Regions from separate parts of the Paenibacillus sp. FJAT-27812 genome, predicted to be linked through region 2. Evidence: predicted binding sites of a transcription regulator. Region 2 holds the regulator's gene; each other region holds the start of a gene.
The links. The regulator Rex, encoded in region 2, represses fermentation and respiration genes when NADH is low (regulators of the CRP and FNR family bind a similar motif). The targets are predictions, from matches to a motif close to TTGTGAAATATTTCACAA.
Positions count from the first base shown of each region.

Region 1 (6,710 bases), 3.8 Mb from region 2:
TTCACGCTTCAGAAGGATTCCGCTGGCGGCTGGAGAGAAGGCGAAATCTTTGAAGATTTCCTGCAATCCTATGGAATCGAGAAGAAATTTAACGGCAGCTTCTTCAAAGACAAGCGTATTCTTCATATCGATATCGGAGATGGCTCCACGGAGTATCCGATTACCGAGGGCAATAAGTTTTTGCGTCAATTCGTTCACGGCAGCCACCACGGCGCTGGTTATGCGATTGAAGAAGCTTTGCAGGAGTTCAACCGACTCATCCATTTACCGGATAGCCCAAGGCAGTTTTTCAGCGATGTAATCAAAAATCCGAAGCATAAATACCATGCGAGAGCTCTGAAAACATTAAAGAGACCGCTTGAAAGCCAAGTTAGGCAAATCGTTCAGCATGTCAAAAAACAGCTCACGAAAGCTCGCAATGAGATTGATCTTATTTGCGTATATGGCGGCGGAAGCATTTTGATGCGTTCAGTTCTATATCCGCAGCTGAAAGAGTTGTGCTCGGAAAGAGAAATGCAGCTGCTATATATTCCGGCCGAATATGCCGTTCTGCTTAATGCAATGGGGCTCGATGCTTTTGTGCGCGGCAAAATTTACGAAGCGCTCAAAAACAAAGCGGTACAGCCTGCATAAGCTGCATAACGCAAGCTTGGGCATAATCTAACGGATTCTGGTAGGTGATTGATATGAAAAAGACTAAGCTTCCCGGTGACAACATCAGCTTGAAAACCAAAAAAACAGAAGATCCATTAGTGATGCAATGGCTCAACTCGCAATCCAACCTAATGGATTCTCTGCGTTATTTGGTGGAGAATGAAATTGCATTGAACGGTGTTCGCAACTTGCAGGCCTTCGTTCCGACGGAAAGAAATATGCTGCAGGGCACACCCGCTTTGCAGCAAGCAGCAAGCGAATATCGTCCCTATGCAGCCGGCATAGAGCAAATGGCAGCAGCATCAGAAGCAGTTGAGGAAGTAGAAAAAGCACCTTCTGCGACTGCTCCAGAGCCGGTAGCTGAGGAAGAAATAGATGATGATGACATTGAAGCATGGAGTTAATGACATATTTTAGGCATTTCTGGCCATTTTAAAGCCGTTTTCAGCCTATTTTAGCAATGCCGAGTAATACTTAGTATTACAAAGTTATATTTAATAACACAAAACAATGCCAAGCATTATCAAATGATGCTTGGCATTGTTTTGTGTTATGATGAGCGTGGAACGATGAATAATCGGGATTGCCCGTACGATCATTTCAGTGACAAGGCAACCATTTCCTTGTACGATATGAGTATAAATGGAGGTCCGCAGAGAGGAGTATTCGATATAAAAGAGCAGAAAGCTTTTTATTATGAAAGCGCTGTAAATTTTATAGTGATCATCATATGCTGGATTATGGTGTTTATCTTATCGGCGGGTTTTCTGATCGAATTCGAGAAAGGAACACGATCGCTTGTTTTTGTGCTTCCTATGTTGACGGTGGGATTTCTGTCCGTTATAGCCGGCACGATTTTTTACAAAATAAATCCGCTCACAAGATATGTGAGATACGCCACCTTTAGCGGCTTCTTCTTCATGTACGTGTTCACTTTATTGTCGGCAACGACGCCCGTTACGTTCACCTTTGTGTTCCCGCTCGTTACTTTATTTTGCCTGTACGTCGATCGATGGTTCATGATCATCGTTTGCTCCTTAGTATTACTGCTAAATGGCATATATATTGCGAACAAATTTATTCATGTTAACAAGCTTGAAATCGGCGAAGAAGCCTATAATCAATTTACGACGACGATGCTCATTCACACCTTTGTTTTATTGCTATTTATGTCTAGTTTGATTGCAATCGTGTATGTCTTCCACCGGCTAAGACAAGCGATGGATTATAAAATCCTGGAGGCGCAGCACGCGAGAGCAACCGGACAGAAGCTGTACGCGCAAGCGACAATCGATGATTTGACTGGCGTATTCAATCGCAGACATTTTGTCGAAAGAGTGGGAGAGCAGTTGAATGAGACAAGCGTGGGCTGTTCCCTGCTGCTGCTGGATATCGATGATTTTAAGAGGATTAACGATGTACACGGGCATTTGGCGGGCGACAAGGTGCTGATTACCTTCTCAAGCCTGTTAGCCAAGGTATATGCGGATTACGGCATTGTAGGCAGGGTAGGCGGCGAAGAATTTGCTATATTTCTGAAGGAGCGCTTCGCCGGCGATAGCGATGAGCGATCGGAGCGCTTACGCAGGATGATAGAAGGCAGTGAAACCTGGATTAACGAGGAGAAAACGATTTCGGTAACAACCAGCGGAGGGCTAGTGAGCGCGAATAGAGACGGCATAACCTTTGAGGAGCTGTTTCAGCAAGCAGATAAAGCTTTGTATGTCTCAAAAAACGCGGGAAAAAACAGGATCACGCGAGCAGCGCCAATTGAATGAGTTGAGTATCCGCATTTAAACAAAAGAAAGAAGGAGGGCAATTGCCCTCCTTCTTCTTTTTTTCATATATTAGTACGCAAGTGCGAATAGTCCGTGGATATGCGACAGGTAACGAACGTTACTTGCTTCCTTCATCAGGGATGCAGGCAAGCCCTTCAATTGTGTCGCGTTGCCGCCGATTGTACCTACGCCGTCTTTGCGGCCAAGGCTGCCAAGCGTTCCGGAGAATACGGGCACGAATTTATCCATAACGCCGCCTTTGATTTGAACCGCTAGGTTGTAGCCTACCGTTTCGCCCATTTGCCAAGCAAGCTGAGCTGTTGGAGGGTAAGGACGTTCGCTGCCTTCAGGGAATACAACCGCGCAGTCGCCAGCAAGGAAAACATCAGCATGCGACGTCGATTGCAGCGTTGGCGTCACGAGTGAACGGCCGCGATCTTCTGCAAGACCGCTGCTTCCGACAACAGGGTTGCCTTTTACGCCGCCAGTCCAGATGATGGTGCTGGACTCGATTGTACGGCCGTCTTTAAGCGATACGGAGCTTTTTGTAGCTTCTGTAATCGCAACGCTAGTAATGAAGTTAACGCCGCGTTTCTCAAGGCTTGTTACAGCGCGGTCGATCAATACTTTAGGGAAGATTGGCAGAACAGCTGGACCAGCTTCTACGCAATAAAGCGAAATATCATTGAAGTCGATCCCTTTGCTGCGGCAGACTTCAGGAAGTCTGTCTGCAAATTCGCCAACAAGCTCAACGCCAGTCAAGCCGCCGCCGCCAACAACGATTGTTGCGTCAGCTTTGTTGCCTGATTTTTTGTAAGCGTCAAGACGATCTTCAACATGCTTGCGGATGCGGTTAGCATCTGCAACGGATTTAAGAACAAGGCTGTTCTCTTCCAGACCTGGGATACCGAAGTAGTTCGTTTCGCTGCCTAGTGCAACAACCAGCGTATCGTACTTTTGTACTTGGCCGCTTGCAAGAAGAACTTGCTTCTCGTTTGGTTTAATCTCTTTCACCGAGTCAACGATGATGTTAACTTGCTTGTCGCCAAGAAGCTTGCTAAGCGGAAGAGCAACCGCTTGTTCTGCAATGGTATCCCCTGCAAGTCTGTGCAGCTCGGTAATGATTTGGTGAGTTGGGAAACGGTTAACGATTGTGATGCTAGCTTCTGCTGCTGACAAGTGTTTGCGAGCTGTTAGAGCAGTAAGTAGACCGCCATAACCGCCACCAAGAATTAAAATTTGCTTCGACATGTTCATCCTCCGTTCGTTCTATACGTATTCAGTGTTTATACTTTATCGTTTTTGCGTTCAGACAGCACACTAAGGAAAGCTTGCGCAAAGCGTAGTGTTTTTTGAACTTCCGGATCTTTCAGCATTTTCAACATAGCGAATAGGCCAACAGAGGAGCCAGCAGCTTCCTGTGAGCGCTCGCCAGCTTCGATTGCAGCTGTTGCGATACCTTTTGCTTTCTCTTGAACCGGTTTGACGAACTCACCGATACCTTGAGCGAAATCGTTGATCAACACTTTGTCTGTAGCGATGTTTTGTGCGAAATCATAAGCTTTGGTCATCAGAGTAACCATTTCAGCCAGCTTTGGAAGGTTGTCGACAAGCACAGTCAACGACTGTTGAACCTCCGGCTTCAATAACTGATCAAGTACATCTAACGTTTGTTTTTCTTCGGCGAGGCTAGCTGCAACCTCTTGTCCTGCAGATGATTGTGACATAATAGAATGTCCTCCTTTGCGTAAATTTGAAAGTAAGTTTTAGTCGCAATCGTGTCAGCCGCTAGAGGTTAGGATGCACCCAAAAAGATTGTTACACTTTTCACATAGTTTTCCGAAAAAATGTCTGTGTGCACGTAACGGTTTAATCCCCACTTGAAGAAGGGATAAGATAGCGAGTAGACGAAATCGGATTTGAACCCTTTGCTTCTATTCTACATCGTTTTCACCAAAAGTTAAAAAGAAATTTATAACTTTTTTCAAAAAAATATTTCGATGCGTTATCATAAACGGATAGCAGTTTATTTTTTGTCGATTTTACGCGAATTATCCCTATAGAAAGCGAGAGATCCATATGCAGCCTTTTACAAAAAGAGTCATTGAAATCATTAAAGCTATTCCAAAAGGCACCGTCATGACATACGGGCAAATCGCGGAGCAGGCGGGAAGCCGCAGAGGCGCCCGCCAGGTCGTTCGGATTCTTCATTCGCTAAGCAGCATCCATCAGCTCCCTTGGCACCGGGTGGTGAATGCCAAGGGCGAAATCGCGATACGGGATGAGGAAGCCCGTTATATGCAGTCGTTTTATTTGAACGAAGAAGGTGTAGAAACGAGCACGGATGGACGTGTCGATTTGGACAAATACCGACATCACACCCATGCGGGGGAAGAAGATTTTTATCCGCATGAATAAGAAATTATGTTCACACAATACACACAACTAAGTTAATTTTTACCATATACAAATAAAGCTTGTGCAACATTCCAAAATCCTCCTCGTCTAAAAACTGTAGGCCATTTCGATAAACATACACGAAGCATGATTCAGAATTGGAGGAATGACAGATGAACAAAATGTACAAAGTACTAGCAACAGCATCTATTTTTGCGATGGCAGCTATGCCGTTGGCAGCGAGTGCACAGGACGTTCCGCAGCCGACGATCCATAACGGACAAGGACCTATCCAAAATCAATTTAAAATTGTACCGGGAACGATGGGTCAAATAACAGATTTCGTTAATGATAAAACAGGCAAATTCATTACCGTTACAGGCCGCAGCCTTGCTGTGGGCGACCAAAGCCAAATTATTCTTTCGATCACCAAAGATACGAAGATTGTGGACGCTAAAGGGAAAACGGTTCCATTAAAAACCATTATTGATGAAAAAAAGGTAGTTAAAGCATTCTACGGCGGTGCGATAACGAAAAGCATACCAGCGCAAGGAACAGCTTTGACGCTTGTTGTTCAAGACCAAAGCTTTACGGCAATTGACGGTACCGTATCTGAAGTGCAGGAAAACGGGATCGTCGTAAAAGGCAAAGATATTTACACTTCAATCGAGGAAACCATCGTTTTGCATTTTGCCGACAAAGCACAGCTTCTGGATCAAAATGGCAAGGCTATTGAAGCCAGCGCGATCAAGGCTGGCATGAGCGTAAAAGCATTTTACGGTCCGGCCGTTACGATGAGCCTTCCGCCGCAATCAACTACAAAATACGTGGTGGTGAATACGACGGCTGACGAAACCGAGCAAAACGCTGTAGGTACAGACGGGATCATTACAAGCGTGGCTGACAATAAAATTACGGTAATTGGCAAGCCGATGGCTAAAGGCGGAGTGGATCATGTGATTCTAACCGTAGACGAGGAAACTCAAATTGTCGGGCTTGACGGCAAGCCTTTGACGCTAGACGCATTAAAAAATGATGTACGCGTCGAAGTGAACTACGGCGAAGTCATGACGATGATCTACCCAGCACAAACGACAGCTGACAAAATCGTTGTGAAAGAAACGGAAACAAACAAAATCGAAGGCACGGTCGTCGCTTCGGACCGCACTACGGAAGGCCAAGTTTACGTTAATGTAGGCTCTGACCAATCGACAGACAATGATGTCATTCTAAACATCTCCGAGGACACAAAAGTGATTCCGGCGCTTGGCGGAGAAACCGTACTTAGAGCAGGAACTAAAATTGTCGCTTACCATTCCAAAATAATGACAAAATCGCTTCCAGGCATTACAAATGCTGAAATTGTAATCGTCACTTCCGATGACAATGCAGCTAAGCCTAAACAATAATCGTCAAAAAGAAGAAAGCCGATCTCTAACTTTGAGATCGGCTTTTTTTGCTAGCGTCAAAACAATACCGTTAAATGTCTCGGCGCAGCGCTTGAAGGACGTCGATCTCCGTCGCGCGGCGGGCAGGGCGCATGCCGGACAAAATAGCGATGCCGATACTGATCGCCGCCGATACCCAGATCAGGGTGAACGGTATGTAGCTGAATACGAAGTTGAACGCTTCTTCCTTATACTCATTTTGGCTGCTTAGAATGACAGGGATTATTTTATTCGCCGCATAGCTCACTAAGAAAGCGACTAAAGTGCCGATTAGCGTACCAACCACGCCGATAAAGCTGCTCTCCAGCAGAAAAATACTGCGAATCGAGGAGGGTGAAGCACCAATTGCTTTCATAATGCCGATGTCCTGCGTCCGCTCCGTTACCGCCATCGTCATCGTGTTATAAATGCCGATTGCGGCGATCAAGACGGC
Region 1 is NZ_LIGH01000001.1:2,230,722-2,237,431, forward strand. Features, by position in the region: gene ADU23_RS09610 (ParM/StbA family protein) at 1-633, shown strand, start outside; gene ADU23_RS09615 (hypothetical protein) at 687-1,058, shown strand; gene ADU23_RS09620 (GGDEF domain-containing protein) at 1,224-2,432, shown strand; gene ADU23_RS09625 (NAD(P)/FAD-dependent oxidoreductase) at 2,502-3,683, opposite strand; gene ADU23_RS09630 (DUF1641 domain-containing protein) at 3,719-4,159, opposite strand; gene ADU23_RS09635 (MGMT family protein) at 4,512-4,850, shown strand; gene ADU23_RS09640 (hypothetical protein) at 5,003-6,238, shown strand; gene ADU23_RS09645 (ABC transporter permease) at 6,309-6,710, opposite strand, start outside.
Region 1: a site for Rex is predicted at 4,248-4,265, ahead of ADU23_RS09630 (DUF1641 domain-containing protein). Genes of this name have one in related genera too.

Region 2 (6,710 bases):
TGACGCCTGTTACGATCCAGCTCTCTTTGCTCCAGATGTGATGGTAGACCGTTTCGATAGATGTAAGGTCAGCCGCCTTGGTCGCTTGCTCCTTGGCGTCCTTTATTGCAGCCCAATGCGGGCTCTGTATCTCGCGGAAATAAATGAAGAAAGCAGTTATAAGCAGCACGAGACATAAGGCGATTAAAATGATCCATCGCTTCAGCGTCATAAACGGCGGACGTTTCCTTGATTGTACTCGCATTAGGCTTGCAGCAAGCGGTCGAAGCTCGCTTGCGCCTCGTAACGGATTTTCTCCTCATCCAGCAACGTGCATTCGCCGTTTTTGAGAACTTGGCGACCGTCGATCCACACATGCGCAACATCGCGTCCAGATCCGGAATAAACCAAATGCGAGATCATATCTGTTTTCGGATAGAAATGCGGCTGTTCAATATCAATAGCGATGAAATCGGCTTTCATTCCTACCTTAAGGCTGCCGATTTGATCCTGCTGCCAGATGGACTTAGCGCCATAAACCGTACCCAGCTTTAATGCCTCGTAAGCAGGAATTGCGGTAGGATCGCCGGAAACGCCTTTATGCAGCAGCGCTGCCATACGAATTTCCTCGAACAAATCCAAATTGTTATTGCTTGCAACGCTGTCTGTTCCAAGTGAAACGGTAACACCTGCGCGAATCAAGTCTGGTACGCGCGCGATGCCGCTCGCCAGCTTAAGATTGCTGACCGGATTATGCGATACCGCTACTCCTTTTGCAGCTAGAAGCTCGATTTCGGCATCATTTAAATGAACCGCATGCGCAACGAGCGATGGGCGCGAGAAGAAACCAAGGCGATCCAAATGCTCGACCGGACGAAGTCCATAATCTTTAACATTTTGCTCAACCTCTGCAATGGTTTCGGACATATGCGTATGCAGCGGCAGATCATAATCATGTGCGGCTTGGACGAAGCGTTCGATATATTCCGGCGGGCAAGTATATGGCGCATGCGGTGAAATCATCGTCGTAATGCGTCCATCCGCTTTGCCGTTCCAATCACGGGCGAAAGCAATAGCTTCAGCAAGCTTAGACTCTTGCACATCCGGCGGGCATAGGCCAATTACGCCTCTTGTCAAAACGCCGCGAATGCCGCTTTGATCAACCATTTGAGCCACTTGATCCATCCGGTCGTACATGTCCACGAATGCTGTCGTGCCTGAGCGCAGCATTTCTACGATGGCAAGCGCGCTGCCGGCACGTGTATCTTGGTCGACATATTTGCCTTCCATCGGCCACATTTTCTGCTCCAGCCATACTTGCAGATTTTGATCATCGGAGTATCCCCGAAGCAAGCTCATCGCTGCATGACCATGCGTATTAATAAGTCCCGGCATAAATGCCAGCTTGCTTCCGTCGATTTTTTGAACGTCCTCTGAGAGCTGCTCCGGCGCCGCCGTACCTATGTAAGTAATTCGGTCGTTCGTAACGACCATATGTCCTTTAAACGTTGGATTTGCGTCATCCATCGTAACAAACAAACCATTTTCAATCCAAATCTGACTCATCCTTTGACTCTCCTTCTCTAACCAAATAGTAGGCTAAGCTAAGCAATTCCTTCGTAAAATCCGCATTGTGTATCCGAATTTCATCGGGTACCCGCAGGATGGCAGGCGCAAAATTAAGAATGCCCTCCACACCCGCTTCGACGAACTGATTTGCAACGTTTTGCGCTTCGAAGGCAGGTACCGTAATGATGCCTATTCTTATCTTCTGCTCCGCAACGGTTTTGACCAGCTCGCTCATAGGCAGCACGATCAAATTGTTGATGCTCGTTCCGATCTTGCTTGGATGCACGTCGAATACGGCCGTAATCTGCATATTATCCTTTGAATATTTATTGTAATTGCATAAGGCATGCCCCAAATTACCGGCTCCCACCAGTGCAACTTTGATTGTCTGATCAACCTTCAAAATCTGCCTTATCTTCTCGATTAGATAAACAACGTCATAACCGACACCCTTGCGCCCAAAATCGCCGAAATAGGCAAGATCCTTTCGGATCTGAGCAGGGTTAAGATCAAGCTTCACGCCCAAATCCTGTGAAGAAACGGTCTGAATTTCGCGATTATGCATCTCATTCAATACTTGGAGATAAATCGGAAGCCTCCTGACGACAGCCTCCGATATTTTTGTTTGCTTCATCGCTTATCCTCCTCTGCACTTGACGCTACTTGACTAACCTGCAGTACTCCTGGCTTCTCATCCGATAACCATTCGCGCATTCGAACAATCATTTGGTCCGTATGCATCGTTTCGATTTTTGGACCTGGCAAAGAATACAAGAAATGTTTTCCATAATACGTGTCAATGACTCTCGTATCGTAAATGATGACAATGCCCTTGTCTTGCGACGTTCTTACAAGCCTGCCAAAGCCCTGTTTAAAACGGATTACCGCTTGGGGTATGGACAGCTTCATAAACGGATTTTGCTTTTGGCGCTGCAGCATTTCAGCTTTAGCTTCTGCCAATGGATGGTTTGGCGGCTGAAAAGGCAGTCTGACGATTGCCAAGCAAATCAAAGCCTCGCCAGGGATGTCTACACCCTCCCAGAAGCTGCTTGTGCCAAGCAATACAGATTCAGGCGTTTGGCGGAATCTTCTCGTAAGCTTCGTTCGGTTGCCGCTGTCGATCCCTTGGCCCAGCACTTGAATGCCGGAAGCGCTTAGCATCTCTTTGAGCGGCTCATAAACTTGCTTCAACATGCGGTAGGATGTGAAAAGGACGAGCATCCTGCCCTGTGTTTCCTTCGCCGCGTCACCGAGTGATTTTACAAGCATCTCCAGATAAGAATCATCCACTGCAGCGCCTCTTAATACCGGGAAATTACGCGGGATAACGACAAGCGCCTGCTCCCTATAATTAAAAGGCGAAGGAAGCTGAACGGTTTTTAGCCGCCCTTGCTCTTCATAACCCGTAAGACCTAGCTGCTCAGCCGCGTATTGGAAAGATTTCTGGACGGATAGCGTTGCTGACGTTAACACGATGCTTTCTTTTACATCAAAGAAATATTTTTGCAGCTGAGCGCTTACATCAACAGGCACGCCGTACAGGTGCACAGACCGGTAACGATAAGTGCTGCTTGCTTCGATCCAGAATACCGAATCCGCCAAATCGAGCTTAATAAACGTCCGCAGCTCATCCTTCAGCCGTGATAAATCACGGACCGCACCGTTCAAATCGGTTATGATCGCCTGCACGCTAGGATCGTCGACGCGGTCCTTAATATCCGTAACCATCTTGTCAACGGTTCGTGTAACGCGGTTCAGCTCCGTATGCAGGTTTCCTTCAACCGTTACGCCATCCTCCCAGCTTGCAGGAAGCTCGTTTTTCTTAAGACGGCATACGGTTTGCCCGTTCTCGGTTGGACCGTCTGAAGAAGTCGTCGTGAAGCTGTAAAGCATCTCGAACAGCTTATCCCAATGCTCCTTGATCTCTTGAAAAATAGGAATGACCGTATCAATCGTCTCCAGCCATGAAGCTTGATGAGCATCATCCTCATACATCAGCTTTTGGCGGAGCGCTGGCAATAAGCCTGACCGGCTGTCCTTAAATAAGCGAAGCACAGCCTGCGTCAAAGAGAAATAGTTGATTTGCATGCCAAGATGTTTTCCTGCCACCTCTTCGACATGATGCGCTTCATCAATAATAAGATGAGTATAGGTTGGAAGCAAACGATGGTCCGCTTGGACGTCCGTAAACAGCATCGAATGGTTCGTAATCGTAACGTCGGCAATATTGGATTCGTGTTTTGCCCGGTGATAGAAGCATCTTTTGAACCATGGGCATGCCCGGTTTAGGCAGGAATCCGTATCGCTCGCTACAGTTGACCAAAAGTCAGCGCCTTTGTTGCCAAAATTCAGCTCCTCTTGATCTCCTGTTTCCGTTTCGCCTAACCAAACAACCATCTGCGCGGCAGTTACCGTATCCTCAATCGGCGATACCAAATCCTTCGTATTTACTTTCCCTTCGAATTTGCGAAGGCACAAGTAATTGCCTCTCCCTTTGAAGATAGAAGCTCTAAATTCGAAAGGTAAAATCTCTTCGAGCAGCGGGATATCACGCTGCCTGAGCTGCTCTTGCAAATTAATCGTATGCGTGCTAACGACAACCTTTTTGCCGTTCTGAATGCCATAGTATAGAGCCGGAATCAAATAACCTAATGACTTCCCCGTACCTGTCCCAGCTTCAATAAGCAAATGCTGATTTTGATTAAGCGCACTGTATACCTCTTGAAACATCGCTACCTGCGCTTCACGCTCTTCATAATTTTCGAACTTTTGTTCAAAACGTTGCCTGACCTCAGCTAAATAATTGTCGAAAGAAACATCCGTCAGCGGCAAAGCGTCGCTGCTCCCTGCGCGTGCAGGCTGCTCGTCGCTCCATTCGCGTACCTTCATCGCGAATTGATTAAAGTAGTCGTATTCATTTGATTCAAAAACGGTTCGATACTCCATCTGCTGCTGCGTATGCTTAATAAACCAGCTCAAATCGCTGCCATCATCCACAAGCGCAGACAGCCGCTGCAAAGTGAGCAGCGGCAATTTGCGTAGCTTTGTAATCGATTCGATCAGCAATTGCGCGGTTGCCCGCGCATCGCTGTCGGCACGATGATGCTGATCATGCTGTATACCGAAGAGCTCAGAAACGGCTCCAAGCTGATACGTATTAATTGTAGGATATAATATGCGAAGCAATTCAATGGTATCGAGCCTGCGCCCGGCAAAAGAACGCAAACCGCAGCGTACCAGCGCTTGGTTCAAAAACCCTGCGTCAAAGCCGACATTGTGTGCGACAAGTACCGCGTCGTCCAATAAGGGGACAAGCTTCGCGATTACCTCGTTTAGCCTTGGAGCATCCGCAACGACCGATTCATCAATGCCGGTTAATTGTGTAATGAAGGCCGGTATTGGGATGTTAGGCCGAACAAAGGAGCTAAACGTATCGATGATTTCAAGCTCATCGGAAACGATGACCAGACCAACTTGCAAAATGTCATCCTCATGGCCATGTCCCGTCGTTTCTAAGTCCAATACTGCAAATTTCATTCATTCCCCGATCCTCTCACAAACAGCACAGCTCCGTGCTTCCGAAATATAACGATAATTGCTTGGGTGTTTCCTGGCATGACTTCAAATTGTTGAGCGGATCCTTGAAGCTTGGGCAGACCTCGTAAGCCTTTTTGAATAACAGCTCCGCTTGCGCCAAATTCATGCGCACCGCTTGAATGCACCCTAGCGCATTATAGCCCATAGCGAGCCATTTGGGAAAGTCCGTCAACGCAATCAACAGTTGAAAATGCCGCTGCGCTTCATTCCAATTTTGGAGATGCATATGAGTCATGCCCAAAAACAGTCTAGCCAAGTTACATTCCGGCGATTGTATAATAGCCGTTTGAAATTGTACCGCTGCTTGCGAAAACATAAATAACTTATAATAGCCTTGACCTTTGGAAATAATCGACGCAAGCTCGTCTGGTATTTCTAAATCAGCTGAATTGCATGGTATTGCAGATGCTGCAGCCTCGCCATGCACGGGTGCGACCAGTTGAGGCTTTGCAGCTGTGGCTAACTCGCCTTGCTGATCCTTGAACTCAGCAAACTTCTCCTCGAATTCAAGCCACTGCGCAATAAACGTATCGCTAACTTTTTTTAATTCATTCATTTGTTCTTCGAATTGCTGCTTTTCCTGTGCGCCTGCACCCTCATACTGTTCAATAATTTGATCAAGCATGTCGTTCATGGATGAAAACATATGCTGGAACATACCGCATCCCGCCTTCGCCAAAGAATTAAGGAGTGTTATGTTCATTTTTTGTTTTAACGGCGCTTTTCATACGGTGTCCCATTCGTTACATAACGCAGGGATTAACGTATCCGATTCGCAAGTTACAGGATAGTCGCGTGAAGCTCTTCATTCAACATTTGCAGCGGGCGATTGTTGGCATCTAGGATCGTAACGATTGGTTTGTGCTGCTTTGCCTCTTCGTCCGTCATCATTGCGTATGAAATAATAATAACCTGATCGCCTGGCTGTACTTGCCTTGCCGCTGCACCATTTAAGCAAATGACGCCTGAGCCTCGCTCGCCTGTAATGACATAGGTTTCAAAGCGCGCTCCATTGTTGTTGTTTACGATTTGAACCTTTTCGTTCTCCCAAATGTTTGCCGCATCCATCAAGTTCTCGTCAATGGTAATGCTACCTACATAGTTCAGGTTCGCTTCCGTGACGGTTGCCCGGTGCAGCTTTGACTTCATCATCGTTCTGAACATGCTCATTCACCTCCGCTGCTTGTATTAATTGATTATCGATAAGACGCGTAGTACCAAATTTTACGGCAAGCGCCAATATTAACGGTTGTTTAATGGATTGAATTAGAGCTATCGCTTCCGGTGCCTGCAAGGATGGGTAATGCAGCAATTCTACATAATCGATCACCGCTTCGCTTGCTTTGCTCAGCTCGACTTTAACCTTCGCTTGAAGGCGCTCAACGGTCATTTCCGGCTCCTCCGCCCATTCAGAGGCTTGCTGGAGCGTTTTTGATAAAATGACGGCCTGTCCGCGCTGCTCGGCGTTAAGATATACGTTTCTAGAGCTAAGTGCAAGCCCATCCGGCTCGCGTACGATTGGGCATGGAACAATTTGCACAGGGAAGTTAAGATCATGGACCATT
Region 2 is NZ_LIGH01000001.1:6,009,841-6,016,550, forward strand. Features, by position in the region: gene ADU23_RS25675 (cell wall elongation regulator TseB-like domain-containing protein) at 1-211, opposite strand, end outside; gene ADU23_RS25680 (amidohydrolase) at 244-1,545, opposite strand; gene ADU23_RS25685 (redox-sensing transcriptional repressor Rex) at 1,526-2,182, opposite strand; gene dinG (ATP-dependent DNA helicase DinG) at 2,179-5,085, opposite strand; gene ADU23_RS25695 (tetratricopeptide repeat protein) at 5,102-5,803, opposite strand; gene panD (aspartate 1-decarboxylase) at 5,926-6,309, opposite strand; gene panC (pantoate--beta-alanine ligase) at 6,236-6,710, opposite strand, start outside.

Region 3 (6,710 bases), 4.0 Mb from region 2:
TTATCCAAAGGTATCCTTTGATTGAGGATCGTTTGTCGATGTATCAGACAAGACCGGCTTCGGCCGGTCTTTGTTCTTTTTTTATGTTGGAAAGACAGCGTTAGAAAACCGGGGAGATGATGAGAATGGACCGGAGTTTGCCAGCAGTACAGTTAAAAGGTATTACAAAGCGCTTCCCTGGGCTCGTTGCAAATGATTCCATAAATTTTGAATTGAAAAAAGGCGAAATTCATGCGCTTTTGGGTGAGAATGGCGCAGGCAAGTCGACGCTAATGAACATTTTATTCGGACTATATCAGCCGGATGAGGGTGAAATATGGATTAATGGCAATCAGACGGTTATTGAAGGCGCGTCGAAGGCTATTGATTTAGGCATCGGCATGGTGCATCAGCATTTCAAGCTGGTACAGCCTTTTACGGTTGCAGAAAATATTGTGCTTGGCAATGAACCTGTCAAAGGTATGAAAATCGATTATAAGCTTGCAAATGAGAAGGTTCGGGCTATTTCTGAACGTTATGGTCTGAAAGTAGATCCTCAGGCGCGGATTAAAGATATTACGGTAGGAACACAGCAGCGGGTCGAAATTCTGAAAACGTTGTATCGGGGCGCGGAAATCGTTATTTTCGACGAGCCGACTGCCGTTCTAACTGTACAGGAAATCGAAGAACTGATTGAGATTATTCGTAATCTTGCTGCGGAAGGCAAGTCCATTATTATCATTACGCATAAATTAAAAGAGGTTATGGCGCTCGCCGACTCCGTAACGGTCATTAGACGAGGCAAGGTTATTAAAACCGTAAGCACGGATGAGACAAACGAGCAGCAGCTTGCTGAGCTTATGGTTGGCAGGGACGTATCCTTCGAGGTCAAGAAGACGAAAAACGAGCCTGGCAAGGTCGTCCTCTCGGTTGAGGATCTGCAAATGAAAGGCGAGCATGGCAAAAATGCTTTGAACGGCACTAGCTTTACTATCCGTGCCGGGGAAATCGTCGGAATAGCCGGCGTTGACGGCAACGGCCAAAGCGAGCTTATCTATGCGATTACAGGAATGCGCAAACTTGATGGCGGCAGCGTGAAGCTGAATGGACGGGATATGACGAACCTTTCACCGCGCCAAATATCGGTTGCCGGCGTAGGCCACATTCCAGAGGATCGGCATAAGCATGGCTTGGTGCTTGATTTCTCCGTAAGCGAAAATATGATTTTGAATACTTATTTTGAGCCGGAGTTTGGCCGCTCGATGTTTATTGACTACGATGCGATGGACAAGCTGGCGGACAAGCTCGTAACCGAGTTTGACGTACGCTCGTCGGGCATTCATACGCATGCGCGAGCTCTCTCGGGAGGCAACCAGCAAAAAGCGATTATCGCTCGCGAGCTGCATAAGGATCCTGATCTGCTTATTGCTGTGCAGCCGACGCGCGGACTTGATATCGGTGCGATTGAATACGTGCATAAGCGGCTTGTGCAAGCCCGTAATGAAGGGAAAGCGATTTTGCTCGTATCCTTCGAGCTTGATGAGCTTTACGCTTTATCCGATCGCATTGCAGTTATGTACGAAGGCAAGCTAATGGGCGAGGTTGATGCTGAGAATAGGGACGATCAACAGCTTGGTTTGATGATGGCTGGCAATAAGTCGGCTGTTGCTGCATCAGAGGGGAGAGGATAGCGTATATGGAAACTTTGAAAAAAATATTTAATAAAACATCTATCCTTATTCCCGGTGTAGCGATCATACTCGGGTTATTGATTGGCGCTATTGCAATGGTGGCTGGAGGCTACAATCCAATTCTGGCTTACAGCTCATTGCTGGACAAGCTCTTCAGCACGCCTTACAACATGGGGGAAGCAGTTCGGGCGATTACGCCTTTGATCTTCACGGGTTTGGCGGTTTCATTTGCATTCCGTACCGGACTCTTCAATATCGGGGTTGAAGGACAATTTGTAATGGGTATGACGGGCGCGACGATTATCGGCGTGCTGCTCGACTTGCCTTGGTATATCCATGCTCCGCTCGCTATTATTACAGGAGCTGTATTTGGCGGACTTTGGGCGGCAATTGCTGGATACTTGAAAGCAAAACGCGGCGTCAATGAAGTTATTTCGTCGATTATGTTGAACTGGATCGCTTTGTTCCTGTCCAACTTTATTATCGCGAAGTTCCTAGTGGAGAAAGGCCAACAAAAATCGATGGCTGTTCATGAGTCGGCGATGGTGAAAATTGATTGGCTAATTAAACTGACGGACAACGCCCGCATGCACTGGGGTACGATCATCGCGCTTATCTGCATCGTTGTGTTTTACATCGTGCTTTGGCGCACGAAGCAGGGTTATGAGCTGCGCGCGGTTGGACATAATCCCGATGCGGCTTTGTATGCAGGCATGAACGTTAAATTAACGATGGTTAAATCCATGTTTATAAGCGGCGTATTTGCCGGTCTTGGCGGCGTGTTTGAAATTTTGGGCGTGTTCGGCAACCAGACGGTTATGGCCGCTTCGCCAGGATACGGATTCGATGGCATTGCGGTAGCATTGCTTGGCGGCAATACGCCAATCGGCGTTCTGCTTGGAGCCATTTTGTTCGGAGGTCTAAGCTACGGCTCGGCTGGTATGAGCTTTGGCGCAGGCGTTCCTCCAGAGGTTGTGCGCATCGTAATCGGCGCCGTTATTTTCTTCGTTGCTTCGCATGGACTAGTGAAGTGGTTCCTCAAGCCTTTTCTAAATAAACGTGCAAGCAAGCGGAAGGAGGCGGTGTAAAATGAACGTGGTCGATGTTATTGGGCAGCTTATTAATACAACACTCGTGTTCTCCACCGCTCTTATCTTTACAGCACTTGGAGGCATGTACTCCGAGCGCTCAGGTGTCGTCAACATAGGGCTAGAGGGCTTGATGGTATCCGGTGCATTCGCTGCGGCGGTTGCAACCGAATATGCGATCCAAGCCGGCCTTGGAAATGCTTCGCCTTGGATCGGTCTCGTAGCGGCAGCCATATATGGCGTTCTGGTCTCGCTTCTGCATGCCGTATCCACGATAACGTTCCGTGCCGATCAGACGGTTGTGGGTGTCGTGATTAACATTTTCTCGCTCGGCTTGTCGCTGTACCTAACCAAAAGCTTGTATGATGGTTCAGGACAAACGCCGCAGCTTGCAAACGTATTTCATAAATGGAAAATACCTTACTTATCCGATATACCGTTGCTTGGCAAAGCGATATTTACAGCTTATCCGACAACCTATATCGTCATTATTCTTGCCGTTGTCAGCTACTTCGTCCTTTTCCGTACGCCATTTGGCTTGCGCCTTCGCGCGGTAGGCGAGCATCCAAGCTCTGCGGACACTGTCGGCATCAGTGTTACAAAATATCGCTATATCGGCGTATTGCTTAGCGGAGCGCTTGCGGGTCTTGGCGGCGCGACGATTACGCTGACTACGACGAGCAGCTTTGCCCATAATACGATTTCGGGGCAAGGGTTTATCGCGCTGGCAGCCCTGATATTCGGCAAATGGAATCCGCTTGGCGTCGTTGGCGCTGCCATGTTCTTCGGCCTTGCACAGGCGCTGAGAAGTTTTGCGCAGCTGTTTGAATTCTCGAAGCAAATTCCGGTTGAGTTCTTCTACATGCTGCCTTACGTCTTGACGCTCGTTGTATTGGCAGGCGCTGTTGGACGCTCGAACGCGCCATCGGCACTTGGCCAGCCTTACGATCCTGCTAAACGGTAGCAGCCGATCTAAAAATGATGCTAGGGTCTCTATCCAATTATGGATAGAGACCCTTTTTTTATTTTTGGACGGCTATTTAAGTAGAACTTTGCTCATAGACAGCCCTTATATTAATTAATTTTAAATTGCTGCCCGAAAATGGCCTTTAATACATTGACAGTAGCATCTACCACGTGTAAATTAAATCTTAATCAAATGAATTTATCCCTTTTGGTTTAAACTATAGGCGAGCGACTTTCTAAGTTTGTGCATCAATTCACAAAGTTCAGCTTGCCGCATTACGGAATGGGCATTATCCCCCATCCCTCATAAGAGGAGAGGATCTACTGTGGAAGCACTGGCACTGGAACGCAAGGCGGAGCAAAACCGTGAGCTGCGTGAACGGTTGTTACAGTTGAAGAAAGAACGGAATGCTATCATTTTAGCCCATTATTATCAACGTGATGAAATTCAAGAGGTAGCTGATTTCCGCGGCGACTCCTTCCTGCTTGCGCAGAAAGCTGCCCAAACGGATGCCGATGTAATCGTATTCTGCGGCGTTCACTTTATGGGTGAGAGCGCTAAGATTTTGGCACCGAACAAGACCGTAATCATTCCTGATGAGCGTGCCGGCTGCCCGATGGCAGACATGGTAAGCGTAGATGGCTTGCGCAAGCTGAAAGCGCAGCATCCGAATGCAAAAGTCGTTACTTACATCAACTCGTCTGCGGAAATCAAAGCGGAGACTGACATTTGCTGTACGTCGGCGAATGCGGTTAAGGTTGTTAATTCGGTTGAGGGCGACGAAGTCATCTGGGTACCGGACAAAAACCTTGGTCACTATGTGCAGCAGAACACCGATAAGAAAATGATTATCTGGGAAGGCTACTGCAACACGCATGACATGCTAACAGTGAAAGACGTAGAAGAAATGAAAGCGAAATATCCGAACGCACAGTTTGTTGTTCACCCGGAATGCCGTCCGGAAGTGGTTGAGCTTGGCGATTTTGTAGGCAGTACAACCGCCATCATTAAATATTGCAAAGAATCGGATTGCCAAGAGTTTATCGTAGGGACAGAGGACGGTACAGGTTATCAGCTTCGTCTGGACAGCCCAGGCAAGACATTCCATTTTGCATCTAAATATTTGGTTTGCCCGAACATGAAGGTCAACAATTTGAAGAAGCTCGTGAAAAGCTTAGAGACGATGCAGCCTCAAATCTATGTGCCGCCGCATGTTGCGGATCAAGCTCGTTTGTCCTTGGAGCGCATGCTACTCGTGAAGTAGTATGCGCTACTCCTATGTTTGAAATATAAGAACTTATTTGTTCTAATTCTATGATTATGCTTATATTTCACCACGAAACGAAAGCAAAACGAAGCCAAAGGTCGGCTTTTGCCGTTTACGCTTGGAGGAGCCATAATGATTCCTAGATATTTAGTCGATGTGCAGTTGAGTGAGCTGCCTGTTATTGAAAAAGACGTCATTGTTATCGGGGCCGGCATTGCCGGTCTTTTTACCGCTATACGGGCAAGCGAAAATAATTCCGTTCTTATGATTACGAAGAAATCGCTGCTAGACAGCAACACTCGCTATGCGCAGGGCGGTATCGCTGCCGTTATTTCGGACGAGGATTCGCCTGCCTATCATAGACAGGATACGCTTATTGCAGGCGCTGGTTTGTGTTCGAATGAGGCGGTTGATGTACTTGTGCATGAGGGACCGAAGGGTGTTCGCAGCCTGATCCAGATGGGAACGCAGTTCGATTTGGAAAATGGCGAGTTTGCTCTCACGAAGGAAGGCGCGCATAGCCAGCGGCGTATTTTGCATGCCAATGGGGACGCGACTGGCTTTGAGATCGTTAGAGCGCTATCGGAAACCGCTGTCGCTAATCCGAAAATCGAAGTGTGGGACGACCACTTTGTCATCGATCTCGTGACTCAGGATGGGGAATGCTGCGGCGCAATCGTGCAGAAGCCTAGCGGACAACGCTTGTTCGTCAAAGGAAAAGCGGTCATCTTGAGCTCTGGCGGAGCAGGACAGCTCTATCGCTATACAACCAATCCCGAAGTGGCAACAGGTGACGGTATTGCGATGGCTTACCGTGCAGGCGCATACATACAGGACGTGGAGTTTATTCAATTCCATCCGACTTCGTTATGCTATCCGGGCGCTCCGAGATTTCTCATTTCGGAGGCCGTGCGCGGAGAAGGGGCGTATCTTCGCAATATTAAAGGAGAGCGCTTCATGGAACGCTACCATGAGCAGCTGGAGCTTGCGCCTAGGGACGTTGTAGCAAGGGCGATCGTCAGCGAGATGGAAGAGACGAAATCGACGTTTGTTTATATCGATATTACGCATGAATCAGCGGAAATGGTAAAGCATCGTTTTCCTACTATATATGAATACTGTTTGAGATATGGTCTCGATTTGACGTCCGACTGGATTCCGGTTGCGCCTGCCATGCATTATATGATGGGAGGAGTGAAAACCGACCTAAATGGGGAAACGAACATTAAGCGTTTGTTCGCATGCGGCGAGGTATCATCCACCGGTGTCCATGGCGCTAATCGACTGGCAAGCAATTCGCTTTCCGAGGCGATCGTATTCGGCAGAAGAATCGTGAAACGAATTAATGAGCTGTCAGGCAGTACGATTACGCCTGTTATTGAGAATGAAACAGAACGAAGCAGCACATCGATTCAGGCTGTAGTGGAAAGACGGCTTAAGCTGCAAAAAATTATGGTGCGTTATGCTGGCTTGCGCCGTGATGCAAAGGGGCTTGAGAAGGGTCTTGAGGAATTGAAGCGTCAGCTGTCGATTTATCAATCGGTTCTAACCGAGCGTGAAGAGTACGAGTTTGCTAATTTGTTAACCTGTGCGATGCTGACCACGGAAGCGGCGCTTTCGCGGGAGGAAAGCCGTGGAGCGCATTATCGGGAAGACTTCCCGGCACGCGACGATGTGTCATGGAGAAAGCATACGGTGTTGCACCGTCTATATGGACT
Region 3 is NZ_LIGH01000001.1:1,995,469-2,002,178, reverse strand. Features, by position in the region: gene ADU23_RS08565 (ABC transporter ATP-binding protein) at 126-1,670, shown strand; gene ADU23_RS08560 (ABC transporter permease) at 1,676-2,758, shown strand; gene ADU23_RS08555 (ABC transporter permease) at 2,760-3,722, shown strand; gene nadA (quinolinate synthase NadA) at 4,051-4,989, shown strand; gene nadB (L-aspartate oxidase) at 5,125-6,710, shown strand, end outside.
Region 3: a site for Rex is predicted at 3,967-3,984, ahead of nadA (quinolinate synthase NadA). Genes of this name have one in related genera too.